DNA from 3 places in the Streptomyces brevispora genome. Region 3 is predicted to be linked to each of the others. Evidence: riboswitches for the same ligand, from Rfam matches in the RefSeq annotation. Region 3 holds a riboswitch; each other region holds the start of a gene.

Region 1 (6,561 bases), on a different contig from region 3:
TCGTGCTCGCTGACGACGACCTCGTGGGCCCCGGTCCGCTCCATGACGGCCAGCAGGATCAGCGCCCCGGAGGCGATCACGTCGACCCGTCCCGGATGCATCGAGCCGATCGCGGCGCGCTCGGCGTGGGTCGAGGCGAGGAGCCGCCCGGTGATCTCCCGGACCTGCTCCAGGGAGACCCGGGAGTGGTGGATCGCCGCGGAGTCGTACTCGTGCAGACCCAGCGCGATCGCGGCCACGGTGGTGACCGTGCCGGCGAGCCCCACGAGCGTGCCCGCCCCGGTGAGCGGAACGCTCTGCCCGGCCAGGTCCAGGGCGGCGGCGACGTCCGCGCGGAGCCCGGCGACCGCGGCGGGCGTGGGCGGGTCGACCACCGCGCCGTCCCGGACGAGATGGCGCTCGGTCATCCGGACGCAGCCGATGTCCACGGACCGGGCGGCTCGCACCCGGTCGTCGCCGAGGACGAACTCGGTGGAGCCGCCGCCGATGTCCACGACGAGATACGGCTTCGCGAGGTCGTCGCGCCCGGCGAGCTCCTTGGTGGCCCCGTCGAACGAGAACGCCGCCTCCTGGTCGCCGCTGATCACCTCGGGCTCGACGCCCAGGATGTCCAGCACACCGCGGACGAAGTCGTCCCGGTTCTCGGCGTCCCGGGAGGCGGAGGTGGCGACGAAGCGGACCTTCTGCGCACCGTGCTCCTTGATCACCGCCGCGTACTGCCGGCAGGCGGCGAACGTCCGCTCCAGCGCCTCGGGGGCGAGCCGTCCGGTCCGGTCGACGCCCTGCCCGAGCCGGACGATCTCCATCCGCCGGTCGAGCTCGACGAGCTCCCCGGTGGCGGGGTCCGCATCGGCCACCAGCAGACGGATCGAGTTGGTACCGCAGTCGATGGCGGCCACGCGCGTCATGAAGTACTCCTCATTCATGCCCCTCCGGATTCATGCCCCTCCGGCGACCGAGGAGCGGGGTCCGGGGGCGCGGCCCCCGGGGGGAACGGTCAGTCCTCGTCCGGCGCCGCGCCGCACGGCGACACGCACGGCCCCTTGCGCCACCACTCCGGCAGCATCGCGATCGCCTCGTCCCCCAGCGGGTTCACTCCCGGCCCCGCGGCCAGCGAGTGCCCCACGAGTACGTGCAGGCACTTCACCCGGTCCGGCATGCCCCCCGCGCTCGGGAAGCCCTCCAGCACCTCGATGGCGTCACGCCGCGCGATGTAGTCCTCGTGCGCGGCCCGGTACGCGGCGGCCAGTTCGGGGTCGGTGCCGAGGCGCTCGGTCATCTCGCGCATGACCCCGTTCGCCTCCAGCGTGCCGATCGCGGACGCCGCCCGCGGGCACGTCAGGTAGTACGTCGTCGGGAACGGCGTACCGTCCTCCAGCCGGGGCTGCGTCTCGACCACGTCCGGGTTTCCGCACGGACAGCGGTGCGCGATGGCGCGCAGCCCGCGCGGCGGGCGCCCCAGCTGCTGCTGGAACGCGGCGATGTCCGCGTCGGTGGGTGCGGTGGACTCGGTCTGGGGAGGGGGCGTTTCCATGCCTGCCTAGGTTCTGATCGGGCTGCTTGAACTGCGGTTCCGCAGATGAACGAGGGGATGCGAACGAGGAGGAGCGGGTCAGCCCCGGTCGGCGCTGTCGACGCCGTCCCAGAGATTGGAGTGCCACGGCCGGCCGGACTCCTCCGGCTTTCCGTTGCGCTCCTTGACCGCGTCGGGGTCGACCACCGTGTAGCCGGTCTCCCCCGGAAGAAGGTAGTGCAGATGCTCGCGGGCCAGCCGCTTGATGTACGCATCGTCCTGGAGCCGCGCCTTCTCGTCGCGCAGCTCCTCGGTGCGCACCTCGGCCTCCTGCGCGAGCCGCTCCTGGTCGGCGATCTCGTCGCGCTGCGACACGTACTGCCGCATCGGGTACGCGAGGGCGACGACCAGGGAGCAGACCACCAGGGCCAGGAAGGCCGCCCGGCCGGTGAGGCGGGAGCGGCGCGCCTGACGGCGGCTCTGGGACCGGTAGACGCGGGCTGCGGTCTGCTCACCGAGCAGCCTCAGCCGGGTCGCGGTGGAGAACCGGTCCCGGTCCTTCGCGGCCATGTCTCCGCCTCCCCATTACGCACGTCCGTCCCCGCACACGGTACGGGACCGAGTGCGGGGACGGACGGAGGCCGGGGCGCCGGACCCGGCCGGGCCTGTCGGCCCGTGCCGGACGCGCCGGCCGGACGCGCCTGCTGTACGTGCCGGCCGTACGGGTCAGCCCTTGAAGCGCGGGAACGCCGAGCGGCCCGCGTACACCGCGGCGTCGTCGAGGATCTCCTCGATGCGCAGCAGCTGGTTGTACTTGGCGACACGGTCCGAGCGGGCCGGGGCGCCGGTCTTGATCTGGCCGCAGTTCACGGCGACCGCGAGGTCGGCGATGGTGACGTCCTCGGTCTCGCCGGAGCGGTGGGACATCATGCACTTGAAGCCGCTGCGCTGGGCCAGCTCGACGGCGTCCAGGGTCTCGGTCAGCGAACCGATCTGGTTGACCTTGACGAGCAGGGCGTTGGCGGAGCCCTCCTCGATGCCGCGGGCCAGGCGCTCCGGGTTGGTGACGAAGAGGTCGTCGCCGACGATCTGCACCTTGGCGCCGAGCTTGTCGGTGATGACCTTCCAGCCGGCCCAGTCGTCCTCGTACAGCGGGTCCTCGATGGAGACCAGCGGGTACGCGGAGACGAGCTCCTCGTAGTACTCGGTCATCTCGGCGGCCGAGCGGGACTTGCCCTCGAACTCGTACTTGCCGTCCTTGTAGAACTCGGACGCGGCGACGTCGAGCGCGAGCGCGATGTCCTTGCCCGGGGCGTAACCGGCCTCCTTGATGGCCTCAAGGATGAGGTCGAGGGCGGCGCGGTTCGACTCCAGGTTCGGCGCGAAGCCGCCCTCGTCGCCGAGACCGGTGGACAGGCCCTTGGTCTTCAGGACCTTCTTCAGCGTGTGGTAGACCTCGGCGCCCCAGCGCAGGGCCTCGGAGAAGGACTCCGCGCCGATCGGGGCGATCATGAACTCCTGGATGTCCACGTTGGAGTCGGCGTGCGACCCACCGTTGAGGATGTTCATCATCGGGACGGGCAGCAGGTGCGCGTTCGGGCCACCGAGGTAGCGGAACAGCGGCAGGTCCGAGGCCTCGGACGCGGCGTGGGCGACGGCGAGCGAGACGCCGAGGATGGCGTTGGCGCCGAGCGAGCCCTTGTTCTCGGTGGCGTCCAGGTCGAACATCGCCTGGTCGATCAGCCGCTGCTCGGTCGCGTCGTAGCCGACGAGCTCCGGGCCGATCTGCTCGATCACGGCGAGGACGGCCTTCTCGACGCCCTTTCCGTGGTAGCGGTTGGGGTCGCCGTCGCGAAGCTCAACGGCCTCGAACGCACCGGTGGAGGCTCCGGACGGAACAGCAGCACGACCCGTGCTGCCGTCGTCGAGCCCAACCTCGACCTCGACCGTGGGGTTGCCCCGGGAGTCGAGGATTTCCCGGGCTACGACGACGTCGATGGACGGCACGAGGCATCTCCTTCTGGGATATGACGCTGGTTGTGCAGGGTCACTTTGGCCTTGCGACAAGAGCCTAACCGGCCCGGCCCTCTCAGTCGGCCGCCCGCCCGCCCCCTGGGACGAAAAAGGACCCAAGGGCACCCATAGCGGGGCAGACGTCCAGGTACCTACCGACCAGTAACTACAACAGTTGAACAATCGGCGCGGGAGCCGGCGCACCCCGAAGCGGCAAAACCCCGGCCCGGCACGCACGGGGGGAGGTGCGGGCCGGGCCGGGGAGCTCAGCGAGGAGAGTGCCGAATTACTTCACCAGGTGGAGCTGCTGACCCGGGAAGATCATGTCGGCGTCCTTGACGATGTCCTTGTTCAGCTCGAACAGCCGCTCCCAGCCGCCCTTGACGTTGTGGTCGGCCGCGATCTGGCTCAGCGAGTCGCCGGCGACGACCTTGTACTCGCCGTCACCCTTCTTGACCGTCTCGCCGGTCGGGGTGGTGACGGTCTTCTTCTGCTCGGCCTGAGGGGTGGCCGCGCGGTCCGAGCGGGAGGCGGCGGGGGCCTCGGTGCGCTCGGCCTTCTTCGGCTCGGCCTGCTGGACCGGAGCCGACTGCTGCTTGGGGGCGGTCTTGGTGGCGGTGGAGCCGGTGTCGACGCCCGGGTCGACACCGTCGTTGCGCAGGTTGCCGGCGCCGGCGCAGCCCCAGGCGCCCGGTCCCTGCATGTCGAGGAGCTTCTCGGCCACGGCGATCTGCTGGGACTTGCTGGCCAGGTCGGCGCGGGCCGCGTACTGCGTACCGCCGGCGGCGGCCCAGCTGGACTGCGAGAACTGCAGACCGCCGTAGTAGCCGTTGCCGGTGTTGATCGACCAGTTGCCGCCGGACTCGCACCGGGCGACCGCGTCCCAGGTGGACACGGAGGCCGCGGAGGCGCCGGTCGCACCCATCAGGGGCACGGCGATGGCGGCACCGGCCACACCGGCGAGCGTGACGAGACGGACGGCCTTGGACGGGCGACGGTGCTTGTTGCCCTTGCTGTTGAGCAGCATCGAGACTTCTCCTCACCGACGCCTACGAGGTGAGCTGTCGGGTTCGGGCCAAGTGAGTTGCCCGGTCGCACGTCCTAGCGCACGACTTAACCCCAAGCCGTTCCCGATGCGTCTTGCGACGATCGGACCCGGCGCCTACCTGGGTCCCCCGCTCCTGCCTACGGCGCTTTACGCGTCTGTTCCCTTCGACCGACGGCAGGATTCGGCGTGACGATCGACGGGGCCCGCGGTGCGAGCGGTTACGACCGTAAACACACGCCACCCCCACATTCAAAGAAGGACATACCGGATAAACAGCCCTTACTCGCATCTGAAGAACACCTGTTTGCGCAGGTCGGAACGGATGCGGGGGGAGCTCCCGGACAAGACGCGCCAGTTCACGCAAAGAGACCCATGTCTCACTTAGTCAAAAGTGGGACATAGGCCTCTTAAGTACCCCAGATTTGAGGTGCTTTCAGCTGTTGATCAGACCGATTCCGCGGCCGTTCCCGGTCGGTCTCAGTCGGTCTTCACACCGAGATCGAGGCTCTGGCCAGGCAGGATGAGGTCCGGGTCGGAGCCGACCTCCGCCTTGTTGGCCTCGTACAGCTCCGTCCAGCCGCCGGGAAGCTTCTGTGCGTCAGCAATCGCCCAGAGGTTGTCGCCGGGGCGGACGGTGTACGTACCGTCGGCGACCGGGGCCCCCTTGTCGCGTGCGTCACTGGCGCCGCGCGAGGCGTGCCGCCCCGAGTCCCGGTCGCTGCCGGTCCCCTCGGGGGCCGGGGCGCCGCGGTGCTTGCCGCCCGTCTCCCCGGCCGGGGCGGACCCTTCCCGGGCGCCGGAGGAGCCGGTCGCGCCGGAGGAGCCGGATGCCGAGGGCGTGGCGGACGGGGAGGCCGAGGCGTCCGGCGTACGGTCGTGGTCGGCCGTGTCCGCCGTCGCGTCGTCCGACGGGGTGCCGGCCGACGGGGCATCGTCCGACGGAGCGTCGGTCGCGCCCTTGGACGCGCTGCCCGACCGGTCCCGGCTCGCCGACGGATCGGCACTCGACGACGGGTCCGCACTCTCGGAGGTGTCGGCGGACGAGGCGCTGCCCGGGTCGACGCCCGGCAGGGACCCGTCCACGACGAGGCCGGAGATGACCGCGCAACTGGGCCACGCCTTCGACCCCTGGTCGCCCAGGACCTTCTCCGCCACGGCGATCTGCTGCGAGCGGCTGGCCAGGTCCGCGCGCGGGGCGTACGAATCGCCGCCGTACGACTTCCACACATCCTGCGAGAACTGCAGGCCGCCGTAGAAGCCGTTGCCGAGGTCGGCGCTCCACATGCCGCCGCTCTCGCACTCGGCGACCCGGTCCCAGGTCGAGGCGTCGGCTGCGTGCGCGCCGGCCGCGCCGAGCAGTGGGATGGCGATGGCCGAGCCGGTCACGCCTGCGGCGACGACGATCGCGGGTGCCTGCCGAGGGCGACGGTGTCTGCCGTTCGCGGAGCCCATGGGAATGCCTTCCGTGTAACTGACGAGTGACTGGTGAGTCGAACGGTGAACCTAGCGGGACTCGAACGTGTGTCACAAGTCGATGCAGCAGAGATCACATAAAAGTCACAGAGTTGACAGAGCGTCACCCTCATCGGAAGCGGGCTCGGGAGTGAACTCCACCGGGAGCGTGCGCAGTCCGCGCATGATGAGCCCGCCACGCCAGCGCAAATCGGCAGCTTCCCCCGCAAGTCGCAGGTCCGGAAGGCGTTTCAGCAACGTGGCGAGCGCGGCCTGCCCCTCCAGCCGGGCGAGCGGTGCTCCCAGGCAGTAATGGATGCCGTGCCCGTATCCGAGGTGCTGATTGTCACGCCGCGAGAGGTCCAGCGTGTCCGGGCCATCGAAGCGTCCGGGGTCCCGGTCGGCGGCCGCCAGCACCACCAGCACGGGGTCTCCCTCGGCCACCCGCTGCCCGTCGATCGTCAGTGGCTCGGTGGCGAACCGCCAGGTCGCCAGCTCCACCGGGCCGTCGTAACGCAGCAGTTCCTCGACGCCG
Region 2 (6,561 bases), on a different contig from region 3:
GGCACGTTCAGGATGCGGCGCAGCGGAACCGTGTCCTCCGGGTTGGCGAGGACCCGGAGGTAGGCCAGGACGTCCCGGACCTCCTTGCGCTCGTAGAAGCGCACACCGCCGACGACCTTGTAGGGCAGGCCGACCCGGATGAAGATCTCCTCGAAGACACGGGACTGCGCGTTCGTCCGGTAGAAGATCGCGACGTCGCCCGCCTTGGTGTCGCCCGCGTCGGTCAGCCGGTCGATCTCGTCGGCGACGAACTGCGCCTCGTCGTGCTCGGTGTCCGCGACGTAGCCGGTGATCCGGGCGCCGGAGCCGGCGTTGGTCCAGAGGTTCTTCGGGCGGCGGCTCTCGTTGCGCTCGATGACGGCGTTGGCGGCGGACAGGATCGTCTGGGTGGAGCGGTAGTTCTGCTCCAGCAGGATCGTGGTCGCGTTCGGGTAGTCCTCCTCGAACTGGAGGATGTTGCGGATCGTGGCGCCGCGGAAGGCGTAGATCGACTGGTCCGCGTCACCCACGACACACAGTTCGGCGGGGGCGTCGTCGGCACCGGCCGGGCCGACCAGTTCCCGTACGAGCGTGTACTGGGCGTGGTTGGTGTCCTGGTACTCGTCGACCATGACGTGCCGGAAGCGGCGGCGGTAGTGCTCGGCGACGTCGGGGAACGCCTGGAGCAGGTGCACCGTCGTCATGATGATGTCGTCGAAGTCCAGCGCGTTGGCCTCGCGCAGCCGGGACTGGTAGAGCGCGTAGGCCTGGGCGACGGTCTTCTCGAAGCCGTCCGCGGCCTGGCCGGCGAACGTCTCCTCGTCGATCAGTTCGTTCTTCAGGTTCGACACCTTCGCCGTGAACGACTTCGGCGGGAAGCGCTTCGGGTCGAGGTCGAGATCGCGGCAGACCAGGGCCATCAGCCGCTTGGAGTCCGCCGCGTCGTAGATCGAGAACGAGGAGGTGAAGCCGAGCTTCTTCGACTCGCGGCGCAGGATCCGTACGCACGCGCTGTGGAAGGTCATGACCCACATGGCGTTGGCACGGGGTCCGACGAGCTGCTCGACGCGCTCCTTCATCTCACCGGCGGCCTTGTTGGTGAAGGTGATCGCCAGGATCTGGCCGGGGTGCACCCCGCGCTCGGCCAGCAGGTGGGCGATGCGGTGGGTGAGCACCCGGGTCTTGCCCGAACCGGCCCCGGCGACGATGAGCAGCGGGGAGCCCGCGTGCACGACGGCGGCGCGCTGCTCGGTGTTCAGCCCGTCGAGCAGCGCGGCGGGGTCGACGACCGGGCGGTGGGCCCCGTCGCGGTAGTACGCGTCGTGGGACGGCGGGGGCCCGTCGAACACGCCCCCGAAGAGGTCCTCCGGCACCACTTCGGGTGCGGAGTCCTCGGGGGGCGGCGGGGGCCCTTCCTCCGTGTGCTGGAGGCCGGCCAGGAAACTGTCGTCAAAGAGGCTGCTCATCGCTGTCCGAGTCTAGAGCGCCGCACCGACACCCCGGGGCCGCATGGCGAACCGCACACCACCGCGCGGGCACACAAAGCGATGCCGCGTCGACACTGCGTGGGTGAATCCCGGACCTGACCTGCCCGGACCGCACCACTTCGCCGAGGTCACGAAAATGTATCGGGCATATCGAACATCAACCTTCACAGCGGCACCATGAGTTGGCTAGCGTGCTCGTTCGGGCGGCCCGTACCCCCAGAGGCGAACCACGCCGAGCGGACGTCCACGCCGAATCCGGGCTGCCCGTACGGAGCCAGGAACCGGGGACCCACACGCATCACCGGGGTGAATCGGTCCGAATCCCCCATCAGGACCGTAGGGCAGCCTTCCGTTCCGCCCGAACCCGACAGCTAACCCGGTAGGCGGTCCACGGAAGGAGATGCCGGCCTTGGCATCACATCGCAAACCGCGCCCCCGGGTGCGCAGCACCACCCCGGCCATCGGGTTCACGACGGCCGCACTCGCCTCGGTGACCCTGCTGTCCACGCAGAGCGCGCTGGCGGCCCCGGCCCCGAAGCCCAGCATCGAGGACGTCCAGAAGAAGGTCGACGGCCTCTACCGGCAGGCGGGCACCGCGACCCAGCACTACGACCAGGCGAAAGAGGCGTCCGCCAAGCAGCGCGCCAAGGTGGACATGCTGCTGGACGACATCGCCAAGCGCGCCGACAAGCTGAACGATGCCCGCCGGACGCTCGGGAACTACGCCGCCGCCCAGTACCGCGACGGCGCGCTCGCGCCGACCGCCACCTTCTTCCTGGCCAACGACCCGCAGTCGTTCTTCGACCAGACGCACCTCATGAACCGGATGGCCGCGAACCAGCAGCAGGCCGTCACGGACTTCCGTACGAAGCAGGCCGAGGCGTCCAAGAAGCGTGCCGAGGCGGTGACGAGCCTGGAGACGCTCACCGAGTCGCAGACCAGACTGCGCACCAGCAAGCAGCACGTCCAGGACAAGCTGGCCGAGGCCCGCACGCTGCTGTCGAAGCTGACCGCCGAGGAGAAGGCGCGCCTCGCCGAGCTGGAGCAGAAGCGGAAGGACGAGGCCCGGCTCAAGGCGGCCGAGCTGGCGAAGAAGCAGGCCGCCGCGAAGGCGGAGGCCGATCGCAAGGCCAAGGAGGCGGAAAGCGCGACCGGTGCCGGTACCGGCACTGGCACCGGTACCGGGACGGGCTCCGGTTCGGGCTCGGACAGCAGCGCCACGACGAAGGCCGAGAAGGTCCTCGCGTTCGCCAGGGCCCAGATAGGCAAGCCGTACGTCTGGGGGGCGACCGGCCCGTCCTCGTACGACTGCTCGGGGCTCACCCAGGCGGCCTGGAAGGCGGCGGGCGTCACCCTTCCGCGGACCACCTGGGATCAGGTGGAGGTCGGCACCCGGATCGCCACGGCGGATCTGCGGCCCGGGGACCTGGTCTTCTTCTACGACGACATCAGCCACGTCGGCATCTACAAGGGCGACGGCATGATGATCCACGCGCCGAAGCCGGGGGCGAACGTGCGCGAGGAGTCGATCTACTACATGCCGATCTACGGGAGCGTGCGGCCCGGCTAGCGCGTGTCCGGCGCCCCTGGGGCGGGCCGTACGGCAGTACGAGACGCTCCGGTGACCGTCACCGGGGGCGCCGCCGGTGCCGGGTACCGTGCGGGAGGTGTCGGGCACCGGACGGGCACGGCGCACCACGCGCAGGCACCACGCGCAGGCACAGGGCACAGGGCACCCACAGGAGCGAGCGGCCGTGAAGATCTTGGAGAGCGTCCGGGGCATGGCCTTCCTGGGAACTTTCGTCCAGGCCAGGCTGTTCTCGGCGGCCTGTGCCGAGCACACCGCCGGGGTGCTCCTCCAGTACCTCGCCGACGAGGGGCGCCCGGCGGACCAGGACACCTGTGTGGCCGCGCTGGAGCTGCTGTGGGACACCGCGCCGCCGGACGAGAACGCGGCCGCCGCCCTGCACCGCAGGCTGAGCGGACTGCCTGAGCTCGGTCAGGAGTTCCGGCCGAGCGGCGTCCAGCAGTCGGCGGTGCTCGGGTTCAGAGCCCTGGTCACCGGCGTCGCGATGCTCATCGACCAAGGCCCGGACGGCGCGGTCGAACCGTCCCAATCGGCGCGGGCACTCGCCCGGGAACTGGACGGGGAGAGCGGCACGACGGCCGCCGAGGAAGACGCGATCCAGGACCGGGACATCGAGCGGATCATGTCCTGGAGCCCGCAGGAGCGGACGCTGCACCTCCACGGGCTACGCGCGGCTTCAGCGGAGACGGGCCGCGACCGGCTGGCGGCGGCCCGGGCCCGCCACGGCCTCGGCGACGGGGCACCGGACGGAACCGTCACGCACCCGGGCTCGGTCACGGCCACCGTCGACCGCGGCGATGTCGCGGCGGCCGAACAGCGCGCCCGCTACGGGGTGGTGGGCCGGATCACGGCGGGCTCCGACGCCGGGGGCTACCTCCGCGTCGACCGGTCGGCCGACCTGTCCGAGACACCCGAGGAGCGGGCTTCCGCCGCCGGAGTGATCATCCTGGTGGCGGCCGACCCTGCGATGACGCGGGACTGCGTGGGCGAGTGGGTCGAGGACTGGGCGGGCGTGGAGAAGGCGCTGCGGCAGGACGGCCGGCAGGTCGACTGGGACGCCGCGCCGTAGCCGGAGGGGATCAGCAGTGGCCGGCCACCTGGCGGTTGCAGACGGCCGTCAGCACCCCCGTGCCACCGGGCGGTCGCAGAAGGTCGCCCCCCGTGCGACCAACCGCTCAGGTCCAGAGCGTGGCGATGAAGATGTTGGCCGTCGTCAGTCCGCCCACCGCCGCGAAGAGGCCCTTCTCGACCTTCTCCTCGTCCCGCTTGACGTAGATGAGCGCGAGGATGACGACCAGGATCAGCAGCTTGATGCCGATCTTGATGTTGTTCACGGGGTGGTCGTCGGCCCGGTCGAGCCCGACCAGCGCGATACCGGTGACCAGCATGGTCAGCGCGCCGTGCAGCATGCCCGGCACGAATCGCGCCGTCCCCGCCCCCATCGCCTTCATCTGAGTGAGGAAACCTCCCAGCAGGGCGGCGATTCCGATGATGTGCAGGGCGACGAAGACATCGATGAGTACACGCATGGTTCCGCACCCTAGCCCCGCCCCTATCAACCTTCTGCAACCAGGTGAGGCTTACTGGACGCTTGACTGATAAATGCACCAATTGCCTGACTCTGACGCAATTTTTCCGGTCATTCAACAACAACGCAACGCCAAATTAAGGCAATAGGTGTCATTACGACTCTTCCGCTTGCCCCGGGTTTAGCGTCGCTACCCAGGTGACCGGCTTCAGTGCCGCTCCGCACCCGGACGGCACCATCCGGTCACCCCGCCGAGAGATCCGGCGGCGGGTCACTCCCCCTGTTGGTGACCCGCCGCCGGACCGGGCGGGCCCGCCGGTAGGCCCCGACGGGCAGTCGACAGGAAGGACCACCGCCCTCGTGGCCGCGCATCGGAAACCCAAGCAGCGCCCGTACACCGGCTCTGCCGCCCGCACCGCAGCGACCCTCGCCCTCGCCGGGGCCGCGACCGCTGCCGCGCTGCCGGGATCCGCGCACGCCGACCCGACGCCCACCGCCGCCCAGGTCAAGGCCGAGGTGGACCGGCTGTACCGGGAGGCGGAGGTCGCCACCGAGCAGTACAACGGCGCGAAGGTGAAGGCGGCCGCCACCGCCAAGTCGATCGACGCGATGCGCGACGAGGCCGCCCGGAAGACCGAGCGGCTCAACGCCTCGCGCGAGGCGCTGGGTTCGTACGCCGCGGCGCAGTACCGCGCGGGCGGCCTCGACCCGTCCCTCCAGCTCGCGCTCTCCTCGGACCCCGACCAGTACCTGCAGCGCGCCTCGTACGTGGAGCGGGCCGCCGCCGGCCGGGCCGACGAGCTCCGCACCGTGCAGCGCCAGGTCGCGGAGGTGGCCCAGCTGCGGTCCGAGGCCGCGGGACAGCTGGCCGAGCTCACCGCCCGCCAGGCCGACCTGAAGAAGCGCAAGGCGACGGTGCGGGCCAAGCTGTCCGAGTCCCGGAAGCTGCTGGCCCGCCTCTCCCCCGCCGAGCGCGCCGCGTACGACGCCTCGGACGGCGGCGGCGGCGCGGGCCGCGCCGACCGCAGCTCCCCGCGCGGCACCGACCGGGCGCCGAACGCCCGCGCCGCCGAAGCCATCGCCTTCGCGTACGGGTCCCTCGGCAAGCCGTACGTCTGGGGCGCCACCGGCCCCTCCTCGTTCGACTGCTCCGGCCTCACCCAGGCCGCCTGGCGCTCCGCGGGTGTCTCCCTCCCCCGGACCACGTACACCCAGATCAACGCCGGGCAACGCGTCTCCAGGTCCGAACTCGCCCCCGGGGACCTGGTGTTCTTCTTCTCGGGCGTCAGCCACGTCGGCATCTACATCGGCAACGGGCAGATGATCCACGCACCGCGCCCGGGAGCCCCGGTCCGCATCGCGCCGATCGACCAAATGCCCTTCGCCGGGGCGACCCGGGTGGCGTAGGCTCCCGTCCTTCGGACCCAGCGGCCAGAGGGACACCCACACATGCCCATGGACTTCGACGTCCAGACCCACGCCCGTACGCTCGCCCTCCGCTCCCCGGACCATTACCGGGTCGGCCCTTTCACGGTGCGCCACAGCGTGAACTGGTCGCTGAAGTACGCCAATTACGCGATCCCCGACCAGGGCGCCGAACCGACGCCCGGCGAACTCGACGCCCTGGTCGCGGCGTTCCGCGAGCGCGACCGGATGCCTCGCCTGGAGTACCTGCCCACCTGGGCACCCGCCCTCGAACCCGCGCTGCTCACCGCCGGGTTCACCGTCGAGAACCGGGCCCCGATCCTGGCCTGCGCCCCCGGCGACCTGCTGCCGCCCAAGCCGGTGGACGCTCTGGTGACCGCCGAACCGGCCACGGACGCGGAGTTCGACGCCGCCGCCCTGGTGCAGCACCTGGGGTACGGCGGGACCGGCGAACCCGAGGGCGGCGAGGCGGACTGGCTGCGCAACGCGGTGGCGAACGGCGGGGCCGCCGCGCTCGCCACCGTCGGCGGCACCCCGGCGGGCGCGGGCGGCTG
Region 3 (6,561 bases):
CGGCCTTGGAGCCCAGCCGCTGCGAACAGTACGAGCAGTCCTCGGGACAGAGCCCCGACTTCAGATTGACCAGGTAGTTCAGTTTCACGCGCCGCCCGAACCACTGGCGTCGCACCTTTCCGGCCGCGGCCACCACGTCGAGCAGATCGTCGTCCGGGCTCGCCAGTACAGCGAGCGCTTCTTCACGGGTCGGCAGCTCGCGCCGCAGTCCCTTGTCCACCAGCGTGTTCAGGAGGTCCATGGCGATGATCCTGACGCACGGCACGCCTCCGAGCCAAGGAAGAACCGGACAACAGAGAGGCGTGAGGGTGTGTGCATGGCCACACCCTGTCCGGCTTCGCCCCCGGTTAAGGTCTGTGAGTTGCCTACAAAAGGGACCGCCAATGCCCTTCGCCCCGTTCGACTGGATCGACGACGAGGCGCGCCGCCGCGCGGACGCCGGACTCGTCCGGACGCTCCGGCCCCGGCCCGCCGAAACGGAACTGCTCGATCTCGCGAGCAACGACTACCTCGGCCTGACCAGACACCCGGAAGTGACCGCGGCGGCGGCCCGCGCGGCGTGCCGCTGGGGTGCGGGGGCCACCGGATCCCGGCTGGTCACCGGGTCCACCACGCTGCACGCCGAGCTCGAACGGGAACTGGCCGAATTCTGCGGTTTCGAGGCCGCCCTCGTGCTGTCGTCGGGCTACGCGGCCAACCTCGCCGCGCTCACCGCCCTCAGCGGCCGGGGCTCACTGATCGTGTCGGACGCGGGCAACCACGCCTCGATCGTCGACGGCTGCCGGCTCTCCCGGGCCGAGACCGCCGTCGTGCCGCACACCGACCCCGAGGCCGTGCGCAAGACGCTCCGCGCGCATGACGGCAGGGCGCTGGCGGTCACCGACTCGGTCTTCTCCGTCGACGGCGATGCCGCGCCGCTGGCCGCGCTGGCCGAGGTCTGCCGTGCGGAGGGCGCCGCGCTGCTCGTCGACGACGCGCACGGTCTGGGGGTGCTCGGGGAAGGCGGGCGCGGCGCTCTCGCGGCCGCCGGTCTCGCGGGCGGCGAGGGCGTCGTCGGCACGCTCACCCTCTCCAAGGCCCTGGGCAGCCAGGGCGGCGCGGTACTCGGCCCCGCCCGGGTCATCGACCACCTGGTCAACACCGCCCGTACGTTCATCTTCGACACCGGTCTCGCCCCGGCCGCCGCCGGCGCCGCACTCGGCAGCCTGCGGCTGCTGCGCCGCGAACCGGAACGAGCGGGCAGGGCCCGGGCGGTCGCCACCGCACTGTACGAACAGTTGACCGCGGCCGGTCTGGTCGCCGTACGGCCCGATGCGGCCGTGGTCTCGGTACGCGCGCCTTCGGCCGACTCCGCGGTCCGCTGGGCGGCCGACTGCCGTACGGCCGGTATGGCGGTCGGGTGCTTCCGGCCGCCGTCGGTGCCGGACGGCATCTCCAGGCTGCGACTGACGGCGCGGGCCGACCTGACGGACGCGCAGATCGCGACCGCGGTCGCGATCGTACGGCGGACCGCTCCGGACGCCTGAGACGGCAGCGCCGCCATCGGGCGCCGTGACCGGCCCGCCGTCGGGTCAGCGGACCGAGTTGCGGCTCAGACCGTGGACGAAGGAGGTCCAGGCCGCGGCCGAGAACTGCAGCGGCGGCCTGGACACATCCTTGGAGTCGCGCACGGCCAGCTGTCTGCCGCCGAACGGTGCGGCCTCCACGCAGTTGTTCATTCCCGTGCTGCGGCTGCTGCGCCGCCACCGTAACGCGTGCTGTGCGAGGCAATCCGACATGACGCCCCCCTCGGGCAGTCCGTAGTTACTGACCGGCGCGGTCGATCGCGGCGATCAGGTCCAACGAGTGCTCCGGCGACAGCGCGTGTGCCTGCAGGGTGCGGAAGGCCGAGCTGTACGCCTCAAGGTCTTCTTTCCGCTCCAGGTAAAGGCTACTCGTCAAATGGTCAAGAACGACCACATCCAGATCAGAAGTGGTCGGAAAAGAGAAGATAACGAAAGGTCCGGTGAGGCCGACGTAGCCGCCGACCGAGAAGGGCAGCAACTGAAGGTTCACGTGCGGAAGCTGGGCCAGCCGGATGAGATGACGCAACTGCTCCCGCATCACCCGTTGGCCGCCGACCGCGCGCCTCAGCACCGCCTCGTCGAGCACCGCGCTCAGTCGCAGCGGCGGATCGCTCCGCAACACCCCCTGCCGGGCGAGCCGCACCTCCACCAGTGAGTCCAGCTGGCCGGCCGGCAGCCCGTCGAGTGCCGCCCGGGTCACCGCACGTGCGTAGTCGGCTGTCTGCAACAGGCCCGGCACCACCGAGGTTTCCAGCGTGCGGGCCGTACGCGCCTGCGACTCCAGGCTGATGAAGTCACGGTACTGGGGCGGGATGAGACCGCGGTAGGCGTGCCACCAGCCCGCACCGCCACCGCCCGCCGAACCGGCGAGCGCCTCCAGGACGCCCCGCAACTGCGGGTCGTTCACGCCGTACGCGTCCAGCAGCCGGGTGACGTCCCCCGGCCGCACCCCACTGATGCCGGTCTCGATCCGGCTCACCTTCGACTGGTGCCAGCCGAGCAGTTGCGCGGATTCCCGGCTGGTGAGCCCCGATGCATGGCGCAGACTCCGCAGCTCCTCCCCGAGCTTGCGGCGTCGCACCGCAGGTCCGTGCTGCATGTAGTGACTCCCTCCCAGTCCCTGCCGAGCGGACAGTGTGCCGCTCCCGCACGGCATCCAGCGAAGAGTTCACCGCTTTGAGCGACAGATATATGCATATCTTGGTGGATCGTCGTCACAGAGGGCAGCATCAGTGGCAATGTGGCGCGAAGCACAGCACGGACCGATCGCGGGTCGGTCCGGGTGGGAAAGGGGCGGCCGGCCATGGCGGACCATCAAGAGGCAAGTGTCACGCTGCCGAGCGAGCCGGTCTCGGTCGCCGCGGCCCGCAGGTATGTGGCCAGAGTGCTGGCCGAATGGGGACTGTCCGACGGGAGCGAGGCCGCCGACACCATCCGGCTGATCGTCTCGGAGCTCGCGACCAACGCGGTCCAGCACACCTTCGGCCAGTCGCCCATCTTCACCGTGGACCTCCGGCTGGAGCGCGAGGAACAGCTGCACGTCGGAGTGACGGACAGTCACCCCCGCTGGCCCCAGCGGCTGCCCGCCGCCGTCCAGCAGGACAACGGGCGCGGCATGGTGATCATCCGCTCGCTGGCCAAGGAATACGGTGGCAAGCTGACCGTCACGCCCACCGCCGACGGCGGCAAGACCGTCTGGATCGCCCTCCCCTGGAACGTCCCCGTCCAGAGCTGACCGGACCCGTGGCCCGCCGCCCCGGTCACTGCGTCGCGGCGGCCCGTCCGAATCCGCTGCGCAACAGGGCCCGCAGGGTCTCCGCAGCGGCGCTCGACCGGTCACCGCGGTGCACCACCGAGATCGTCCGGCGGAACGCGGCAGGAGCCAGCCTCCGTACGGACAGCGGGGTCGGCGACATCGCCGCGACCATCTCGGGGACCACCGCGATCCCGATGCCCGCGCTGACCAGCGCGCACACCAGCGCATAGCCGGGCGACTCGCAGACCACCGCGGGCAGTGCGCCCGCCTCGGCCAGTGCGCTCTCCACCCCACGCCGCGGTGGATGCGTGGGCGCGCTGCTGATCAGCGGCCGGCCGGCGAGGTCCGTCACCGGGAGCCGCCCGCTGCCGTCGGCCAGGACCTGCCCGACGGCGGTGATCAGCACCAGTTCCTCGACCAGCAGGGGCACGGTACTGACGCCGGAGGGCAGCGGTGTCGCGGTGGCCGGTTCGTACGCGTGCGTCAGCGCGAGGTCGACCTCGCCCGCCGCCACCGCCGCCACCCCGCCCGGCGGCTCGTACTCCGTGACGACCAGCTCCACATCCGGGTGCGCCCGGCGGAAGGCGCTCAGCACGGGAGGCAGCAGATGAACCCCCGCAGTGGTGAAGGTGCCGACCCGCAGACGTCCGCCGGAGAGCCCGGCGAGACGGGCCAGCTCGTGGCGGGCCTGGTCCATCTCGTCGAGGATCCGCCGGGCCCGGCCGGCGAGCAGCTCACCCGCGGCCGTGAGACGGGCGCCCCGGTGGTGCCGGACCAGCAGTGCGGCACCGGCCTCCCGCTCCAGTTTGGCGAGCTGCTGGGAGAGAGCGGGGGCGGTGTAGCCCAGGCGCGCGGCGGCCCGGGTGATCGAACCGGCCTCGGCGACCGCGACCAGCGCCGCAAGCCGTGTCGGGTCGTACATTAAGCATTCCTTTTGGCAGACCCACGAGATTGCAAGTACATGCTAAAGGCGGTTCGGGTCCAGGGTGGAGCCATGGACGCCCAACTGACGGCCTTCCTCGGGGTTGCCGCCGCCATGGTCGCGCTGCCCGGAGCCGACTTCACCGTCGTCGTACGCAACGCTCTCGCCTCGCGGTCGGCGGGGGTGGCGACCGCGCTCGGCGTCGCCGGTGGCCTGCTCGTCCACACCGCGCTCGCCGTCGCGGGGCTGGCCGCCGTGCTGGTGGCGGTGCCGGTGCTGTTCCGCACGGTTCAGCTACTCGGCGGGGCGTACGTGCTCTACCTGGGCGTCAGTGCGCTCCGCGCGGCCCGGCGCAGCCAAGGGCGGGCACACGCCACCGAAACCGTGGCGGACCGGGCGGACGACGACGCGGAGCCCGCGAAGGGGACCCGGCGCGCACTGCGCCAGGGCTTCCTCACCAACGCGCTGAACCCCAAGGCGCCTGTGCTCTTCCTCAGCCTGCTTCCGCAGTTCGTCCCCGCCGGGTCCGCCCCGCTGCCCAGAACGCTGCTGCTCGCCGCGATCGTCGTACTGCTGGCACTGATCTGGTTCCCGGCCGTGGCGCTCCTGGTGGACCGCCTGGGCCGGTGGCTGCGCCGGCCGCGTACCGCCCGGGCGATCGAGGGCGGCAGCGGCGCGGCACTCACCGTGCTGGGCGTGGTACTGGTGACCGGCACCCTGCTGCACTGACCCGACAGCCCCTCGCACGCGGGTCCGGCGGTGGGACGAGGGTCCGTCAGCGGACCCGCCCGTAGTAGACGTTCTTCGTCCAGATCTTCTCCATCCGGACCACGGCGCCGGATTTCGGCGAGTGCCAGATCCTTCCGCTGCCCGCGTAGATGCCCACGTGGTAGACGCTGCGGCCGGAGTGGAAGAAGACCAGGTCTCCGCGTTGCCGATTCGAGGCCGAGATGTGACGGGTCTTGTTGTACTGCTGCTGGGCCGTGCGCGGGAGCTTCTTGCCCGCTTTCCCGAACGCGTAGAGCGTCAGGCCCGAACAGTCGAAGCGGCTTGGGCCGGTGGCACCCCACCGGTAGGGCGATCCCTTCTTCGACGCGGCGATGTTGAGCGCCTTCATCGAATGAGTCGCGGCCTGGGCGTCGGTCACGGCGCCGGGGACGAACAGTGTGCCGCCGACGGCGGCGAGAGTCATGACCGAGGCCGTGGTGGCGCGGGCGAGCAGAGACGGGACATGAACCTGCGCAGTCATGCGCAACCCTTCGTCAGCCGCCTGTGAAGGATGACCTGTCGGGTTCGGGCTGGCGAAGTTGCCCGGCCGCACATGGCGGCTTCACCCCGAGGGACAACCGGATAGCCGGTCGGCCCGTTGTGCTCGGGTCCTCCACTCCTGCCGATCCACTCCTGTCGACCAGGCATCCGGACAGCGGCAGGACTCGGCGTCCGCCCGGACCGCCCCGCCGCGGTGGCGGGGGCTTGTCGTCCCAGGGATCTTGACTCACCGAACGCCGGATTTCCGGGATAAAACAGTCATATGTGAGGATCGGCACGACTAACCTGATCAGGTGGACAATGGGCCTTACGGGGACCTGCCGAGCCTCCCCTGTCAGCGCCGTACCAGCGACGGAACGGCAGATTTCGCCCACGATCCACCTCGAAAGCGCAAGTCGAGCCATCCCTCGTGCGAGGCATCGGGTACGCCGAACGAGCGAGAAATTCTGGTCAAGCCGTCGGGCGTGTCGGCGTAGGCGAGTTGATCAACTCGTCGGGGCCGGCGGCACGGTGATCCGTCCGGTGCGTCGTTCGCCGTCCAGTACCCGCAGCGCCCGGGTCAACGTGGCGGAATGGATACGCGCTTCGCCCCGCTCGTGCATCAACGCGAGTGCGTCCCGCAGCGCCGCCGCGTACGAGGCGAGCGCCTGGGCGGCGCGCAGGGCACGGTAGGTGTCGTCGGCGTGGGCCGGGTTGATCCGGCCCAGCTGGTCGACGACTTCCAGATAGCGGTCGATGAACTCGCCCTCCGCGCGGGTCAGGGCGGGCAGTGGTGGGAACTCCGGTGGCTGCATCGGGGGTTCACCGCGCGGCGGCCGGTGGCAGCGCGGGGCCGCGGTTCTGCACGATGTGGTCGATCAGCCCATAGGCCTTGGCGTCCTCGGCGTCGAGGATGAGATCGCGCTCGGTGTCGGCGGTGATCTGCTCGGCGGAGCGGCCGGTGTGACGGGCCAGCATGCCGGTCAGCGTCTCGCGCATCCGGGCCAGTTCCCGGGCCTCGATCTCCAGGTCGGACGGCTGTCCCTGTACCGGTTCGGCGAGCTCGGGCT

The links. A riboswitch is a leader RNA that binds a small molecule or an ion and turns the genes downstream of it on or off. The one in region 3 is predicted to bind cyclic di-AMP.
Region 1: another riboswitch for cyclic di-AMP. It lies ahead of FHX80_RS10075 (transglycosylase family protein); the one in region 3 lies ahead of FHX80_RS29685 (C40 family peptidase).
Region 2: another riboswitch for cyclic di-AMP. It lies ahead of FHX80_RS18365 (C40 family peptidase); the one in region 3 lies ahead of FHX80_RS29685 (C40 family peptidase).

Annotation. Positions count from the first base shown of each region.
Region 1 is NZ_VIWW01000001.1:2,189,793-2,196,353, forward strand. Features, by position in the region: gene FHX80_RS10055 (Ppx/GppA phosphatase family protein) at 1-908, opposite strand, end outside; gene FHX80_RS10060 (DUF501 domain-containing protein) at 998-1,534, opposite strand; gene FHX80_RS10065 (FtsB family cell division protein) at 1,613-2,083, opposite strand; gene eno (phosphopyruvate hydratase) at 2,240-3,520, opposite strand; gene FHX80_RS10075 (transglycosylase family protein) at 3,813-4,553, opposite strand; cyclic di-AMP (ydaO/yuaA leader) riboswitch at 4,558-4,729, opposite strand; gene FHX80_RS10080 (LysM peptidoglycan-binding domain-containing protein) at 5,052-6,026, opposite strand; gene FHX80_RS10085 (cytochrome P450 family protein) at 6,132-6,561, opposite strand, start outside.
Region 2 is NZ_VIWW01000001.1:3,909,821-3,916,381, reverse strand. Features, by position in the region: gene pcrA (DNA helicase PcrA) at 1-1,445, opposite strand, end outside; cyclic di-AMP (ydaO/yuaA leader) riboswitch at 1,704-1,868, shown strand; gene FHX80_RS18365 (C40 family peptidase) at 1,867-3,036, shown strand; gene FHX80_RS18360 (hypothetical protein) at 3,221-4,123, shown strand; gene FHX80_RS18355 (hypothetical protein) at 4,230-4,583, opposite strand; gene FHX80_RS18350 (C40 family peptidase) at 4,943-5,989, shown strand; gene FHX80_RS18345 (GNAT family N-acetyltransferase) at 6,032-6,561, shown strand, end outside.
Region 3 is NZ_VIWW01000002.1:8,462-15,022, forward strand. Features, by position in the region: gene bioB (biotin synthase BioB) at 1-241, opposite strand, end outside; gene FHX80_RS29655 (8-amino-7-oxononanoate synthase) at 384-1,526, shown strand; gene FHX80_RS29660 (DUF397 domain-containing protein) at 1,572-1,778, opposite strand; gene FHX80_RS29665 (helix-turn-helix domain-containing protein) at 1,804-2,664, opposite strand; gene FHX80_RS29670 (ATP-binding protein) at 2,869-3,300, shown strand; gene FHX80_RS29675 (LysR family transcriptional regulator) at 3,326-4,243, opposite strand; gene FHX80_RS29680 (LysE family translocator) at 4,316-4,972, shown strand; gene FHX80_RS29685 (C40 family peptidase) at 5,019-5,492, opposite strand; cyclic di-AMP (ydaO/yuaA leader) riboswitch at 5,496-5,668, opposite strand; gene FHX80_RS29690 (hypothetical protein) at 5,998-6,306, opposite strand; gene FHX80_RS29695 (ATP-dependent Clp protease proteolytic subunit) at 6,314-6,561, opposite strand, start outside.